Regions from separate parts of the Dehalobacter sp. genome, predicted to be linked through region 2. Evidence: riboswitches for the same ligand, from Rfam matches in the RefSeq annotation. Region 2 holds a riboswitch; the other holds the start of a gene.
What was found. Region 2 has a riboswitch for cyclic di-GMP ahead of OKX56_RS11900 (DUF5667 domain-containing protein). Riboswitches for the same ligand answer to the same signal wherever they lie in the genome.

Region 1 (3,167 bases), on a different contig from region 2:
GCATGTGAGAAATTGGCAGATGCCGGAATTCCTCTTGGCAACCAATCTGTACTTTTAAAAGACATTAACGATTGCCCCTATATAATGCGTGATTTGGTTCAGAAACTGGTAAGCTCCAGAATTAGACCATATTACCTTTATCAGTGCGACCTTTCAGAAGGAATAGAGCATTTCAGAACTCCGGTTTCTGTAGGGATTGAAATCATAGAAATGCTGCGTGGACATACCTCGGGTCTAGCTATTCCACAGTTTGTTGTGGATGCGCCTGGAGGCGGGGGGAAGATCCCAGTCAATCCACAATACTTGATTTCATATTCCCCTGAAAAGGTCATTCTTAGAAATTATGAAGGTGTAATTTGCACGTATAGCGAGCCTCGGGATAAAACGCACCAGTGCCGAAAATGCGGCACGTGCAGTAAATTCAAGAATAAAGAATACCGGGGATTAGAAAAGTTATACAGAGATGAACAAGTGTGCTTGATTCCAAGTACAAACGTAAGACTCAACAAGAGGGAGGACTTCCATGAATATAGATCAAGACGAATGTAAAAATTTATATACAAACTTTTCGGGTGTGGACATGTACGTGGATTATCGCAATAAAAGGCTTAAAATATTGAGTCATTCTCTTTTGTCTGAGTTGATAATCAAAGAGATTATTGATTATTCCAAAAAAGAAAATCTGGGTAAGATTATTGCGAATTGTTATAAACAAGATCTTAGTCTCTTTGAGGAATGTGGGTTTGTAGCAGAGGGGGTTATCGACGGTTTTTTTCAGGGAGAGGATGCAACTTGTATGTCCCTTTTTCTTGATACGAAGCGCAAAAATTCACTCTATGAGGAGAAAGAAAACAGAATTATCGATTATTGCGTTAAGAATACCAATAAATTCGAGCTGACTAAGAATAAAAACTATACGATAAGGCAGGCCGTGCCGGACGATATTCCCCAGATAATTCAGCTTTTTCAAACGGCATTTGAAACCTATCCAACTCCTATTTTCAGCAGAGAGTATCTTCAAAAAGTCATGCAGGATCATATTTTGTATATGGTAGCGGAAGAAGAAGGAAAAATTATCAGTATTGCTTCGGCGGATCTTGACAAACAACACATGAACGCTGAAATAACTGATTGCGCCACTTATCCAAAGTATAGAGGCAGAAACATATTAAGCGAATTGATATTCCAACTGGAAACACACTTGAAACGCAATGGCTTTGCTACAGCATATAGCCTTTCAAGAGCTAACAATCTTGGAATCAACAGGTCTTTAAGCAAGCTGGGGTATATGTATCGGGGTAGACTAATCAACAACTGCCATATTTGCGGCGGTTTTGAAGATATGAATATTTGGGTAAAAACTTTAAAATAGTAAAATACTATTTTGTAAGTCAAGGGGAAGAAGATTTTTGAGAGATAGCCTGATTTGCTAAAGGATTATATTAAAAAACAAAATACTTAAGATAAATACCTGGACACTTCAGCATAAAGTGGATATATTCAGGGTATTCAAAAGAATAATTTTCTGTTATAATATAAAAGCTTAAGCAAAAATAACAATATATAGTTGTACAGGTTGATGCAAACTTCGTGAAAGTGAAGGACGCTAAAGCTATGGGTCTAAGGTTGCTTGTAAGTTGCTATGATTGCCAGGCTGCAAGTAATATGAACTTCTTGGGGGGGAGTAGTTCCGTTTTGGAGTACTCTCTTTTTTATATCTTTAATTTTCACTTGGGAGGATAGTACATATGAAACAAATGGGCATCGGACAAGCATTCAGAGCAAATTTTCTGGGTCATGCTCCGGACTGGTACAAAAGAACAATTCTTGCTTTTCTGGTGTTGAACCCTATTTTGATGGTTACCGCCGGTATGTACGTTACCGGGTGGGTGTTGATTGTCGAATTTATTTTTACCCTGGCAATGGCGTTAAAATGTTATCCGCTTCCTGCCGGTGGGCTTCTGGCGATCGAAGCCGTTGTGCTCGGACTTACTAACCCTCATATGGTCTATCACGAGGTTGAAATGAACCTGCCGGTTATTCTTCTTCTGATGTTCATGGTTGCCGGGATCTATTTTATGAAAGAAGGTCTTGTGTACCTGTTTTCCAAGCTCCTTACTAAAGTACACTCTAAAGTCGCGCTTTCATTCCTGTTCGCTGTACTGGGTGCGGTTCTTTCCGCGTTTTTGGACGCGCTGACCGTAACGGCAGTGATTATCGCCGTGGCCTATGGTTTCTATAGCATCTTCCACAAGTTTGCTTCCAGCGAAAAAGTATACGAAACGTATGACATTAATCACGACCATAGTGTTGATGAGAAACTTCATGAGGACCTGGACGAGTTTCGTGGTTTTCTGCGTAATCTTATGATGCATGGTGCTGTGGGCACTGCGCTGGGCGGAGCAATAACACTGGTTGGTGAACCGCAGAACCTGTTGATTGGCTCCATTATGCAATGGGACTTCGTAGATTTCTTTATACAATGTGCCCCTGTGTCTATCCCGGTATTGATCGTTGGTCTTCTGACCACCATTATCCTTGAAGTTACTAAGTTCTGGGGGTACGGCTACCAGCTTCCGGAATCTGTGAGAAATGTTATGGAAGATGATGTAAAAGTCAAAGATGCTGCCAGGAATATGCGCGGACGTGTGCGCCTGATTGTTATGGCTTTGTGCGGCGTTATGCTGATCTTCTCCCTGGCACTGCACTTGGCGGAAGTAGGTATTATTGGTCTTATGATTATTATCCTGCTTACTGCTTTCAACGGGGTTACTGAAGAAAAGCGCATCGGTCATGCGTTTGAAGAAGCATTGCCGTTTACTGCGCTGCTGGTCGTATTTTTTGCCGTCGTTGCGGTTATTCATGACCAGCATTTGTTTACGCCGATTATTCAATGGGTGCTGAACATGGAAGGGCAGAACCAGCTTGTGGCTTTCTTTGCGGCCAACGGTGTCCTTTCGGCAATCAGTGACAATGTTTTTGTGGCTACGGTATATATGACTGAAACACAGCAAGCGTTTGAAGCCGGAGCTATTGCGCTGGAGCAGTACAACAAGCTGGCAGTTGCCATCAACATGGGTACAAATATCCCTTCCGTTGCCACACCAAATGGTCAGGCGGCGTTTCTGTTTCTCTTGACTTCTGCACTTGCACCGCTGATTCGCCTG
Region 2 (3,167 bases):
TTCTTTTGAAAGGCTATTGCCTCCCATGCCTACAAGCATAAGCAGCATAGTATGCAGTGATAATTTCCGTTCGCGTGAAAAATCTTGCCCTGGTCGTTTCACGCAAGCCGGTAAATCTGCTGTGATTGAGCGTATTGCTTGGTGCAGCGCAGTTCGTACCTGCTCTGGATATGCTTTCTTTTTCATTTTAGAAGGCCTCCTTAAAAATGTCCTCATTTTCAAGGCGAAGCCTTCGATTTTTATTTATTTGTCAAGTGTTTTTTTACAATTGATAAATTTTATATGCCCACCTGTATGTATAAGAAAAACACAACCATCTTAATCTGGATGGTTGTGTTTTTTAGGCCTTAACTTAATGACATTGACTACGAAGGGAGCATATCATTTGCCTGGTGGCTGTCTGTTTTCTTTTTGGGAGGCATTGCATTTTATGCTATTTGAATGATTCTCAGTTATCGAAAATATAAAGTCCTATCTTTTTCCTTGCCCTTTACCGTTATGTCCGTTATTTGAAGAGGTATTCGTGACTGTGTTCTGAATACTTTGAGCATTGACTGTTCCACCACTTTCATCACTTGTGCCATCCACTGTTGTTTCATCCGAAGCAGGCTGGTCATCGGCTATGGCAGTCTGATCGCCAGTAACCGTTACATCCTGATTATCTACAGCCGTTGCATCCTGTTCGTCCCCTGCTTCCAGGCTATCTTCCTGGTCGCTCACGGCTTGGCCCTTATTGGCCTTCTTATATTCTTTTATGTTTTGGGTTTGCTCTTTCAAGACTTCCTTCGTTTCTTTGTTCGTCTCTACTTTGATCTTCTGAACATCTTTCCTGAGCTCCTGCATGTCGTTTTTGTACTGTTCAGCCTGTTCGACTTTTTCCAGGGCAGCGGCAACGGCAGCCTCGTCACCTGAAGCACGGGCTTCACCCAACTCTGCTTTGGCCGCTGCAAATTGCTGCACTGCATCCCCATAGGCTTTTTTGGCAGCCACATAAGCTTTGATCGCAATGGTGTTTTGAACTTCGGCTTTAATGATATTCTGCATGATCTCAGCCTGATCTTCTGTCAGATTGCCGCTGATTTTTAAGACGACTTTATCTGCATCGCTTTGAACAAGCTCAATGCTGGCAAGCAGATTGCTGATCACCGTATTCTCTTCTGTGTCAGCTGCGACCGTGTCCTTTTCGGCAGTATCATTTACAGCTGTTTCATCTGTGAAAGTAGTGACGGTCCCATCATCCCCAGTAGCATCTGTAGCCGTCGTGTTCCTACCTTCAGCTGCTTGGGTATCTTCGATCATCTGCTGCACCTGGAAGTTCGCCTTCTTTATTGTATCCGAGTACGCTATCAGAGCCTTTTTCATCAAATCCAACTGGTTTTGTTCGGACATGATTTCCGCCTCGGCCAGCCTTTCATTGGCAAACTCAACGAGCAGTTCCGCTTTTCCTTCATTAGAGAAAGTTACAGCAACCTGGACACTTTCAATCATCTGTTCGATTGAATAGAGCCAGCTGTCCGGTGTTACGCCGGCTTCATCTTCAGCTGAGGCCCGGCCGGTCAAATCCATTGTTGTGGAATCGGTTGTTAGTGTATCTGTTGTTGTATCAGTCGTCGTTGAATCAGTTGTTGTGTCTGTCGTTGGGTCAGTCGTTATTGAATCTGTAGCGGGCTCTATGGCCGTATCAGGAGCACTCGTTGAAACATCCTCGATAACTGTGGTTCCATCCGTGGTTGTTTCAGCAAATACACAAGTTGGAGCGACCGCAATGATTAGCAGGACACAAAGAATTGAAACCAGAATCTTCTTATGGATCATTCTATCTACCCCTTTCGGTAACCCGGCTGTCATAACCTTTCGGTGTTAGACCCGTGGCTTTGCGTCTCCGTCTTTCGACAGATTTGCCATTATCGTTTTGGCTGAAGCCATTATAGTACAGATACTTTTGAAGTTCAATTGTTTTGGGTCTTTTCAGACCAATGGGAGGTAGAAAAGGGACTTTGGTCCTTATCACCGTATGTTTTGGTCGAGCAAGCCCAATCTGCCAGTGGTAAAAAAGGTCTTTCCGTTCACCTAAGTAATCGGTCTTTCTCGTAATATTGTTAGAGAACTGCAGCGCCCATTGGTCACAAAGCAGAATTTACGATAAGCCCAAGTTTAGCCCATTCATATGCTCTATACGCTACAGCAAGCGTGTTTTTTGCAGTCTCAATAGCTGTCTGCTGGCTAATAAAAGTGCACTTCGTTGATTCGAATTGTACCAGTGAAATCTTCCCTAACTTATAACTTAATTGTGCAGTCTTATATTCGCTCTCTACAGCTAAAAGTTTTCTCTGCTCTATGTCAAGTATTCTTTGCTTATCCAGCACAGTTTGATAAGCCTGGTAAAAACTATTCTTAAACTTTCTTTGAGAATCATCTGAGCTAGAGTCTATCTGAATATCATAACTTTTGGTCTTGGCTATAAGATAATCGGCATCAGGATCAATAGCAAGCATTTGAGCTGCTGTAACTTCAGGTACCTTTTTGACTGTTAATTCTGTATTATTATCCTGTGCCAAACTCACATTTAACTGCTGAATCGTTGCTTTTTGGGAAACATTAATCCTTTGAATATTCATTTCAAGCTCGGACAACGTGTTTTCCGCCTTAGCCACGTCTAATTCCGTGGCCATACCGAGGTCTTTTTGAATCTTAATAATCTTGACCTGTCGTTCGGCCAATGATTGTTTTGCCTTTGAATCTTCTAACTGAGTAATGAGAGTATTATATGATATATAAAGGTTTTCGACACCCCAAATCAGCGAATTATTCCCTTTTTGAATATTGACTATCGTATTAATACTATCCCCACTTTCATAGGAGGCTTTTTGCATTAAAAGTAAATTTTTCTGAGCATTTAGTAAATATGCGATCGCTGCCTCATCTTTAGGGTTAGTACCATCACCGGTACCAAAGGCAATGTTCTTGGCATTCCATTCGGACAAATAGTCGTTAGCCACTGTAATCCCCTTGTTCTTGCCGTCATAAGAATCACTGAAGCTTTTCATATTTCCTTTAATTACTGGGTTTCTTGCTAGCATGAGATCTTCTATCTCGTTGAACTCAAGTGTATTAATAGGAACGAGTTTATCATCGTCATCATCAGTATCTGCAAAAGCTGTATAAGG

Region 1: linked by a shared signal. The riboswitch ahead of nhaB (sodium/proton antiporter NhaB) and the one ahead of OKX56_RS11900 (DUF5667 domain-containing protein) in region 2 are both predicted to bind cyclic di-GMP.

Annotation. Positions count from the first base shown of each region.
Region 1 is NZ_JAPDHR010000009.1:18,920-22,086, forward strand. Features, by position in the region: gene kamA (lysine 2,3-aminomutase) at 1-549, shown strand, start outside; gene ablB (putative beta-lysine N-acetyltransferase) at 524-1,372, shown strand; cyclic di-GMP riboswitch class I at 1,571-1,662, shown strand; gene nhaB (sodium/proton antiporter NhaB) at 1,749-3,167, shown strand, end outside.
Region 2 is NZ_JAPDHR010000045.1:570-3,736, reverse strand. Features, by position in the region: gene OKX56_RS11905 (transposase) at 1-186, opposite strand, end outside; gene OKX56_RS11900 (DUF5667 domain-containing protein) at 472-1,815, opposite strand; cyclic di-GMP riboswitch class I at 1,829-1,913, opposite strand; gene OKX56_RS11895 (TolC family protein) at 2,124-3,167, opposite strand, start outside.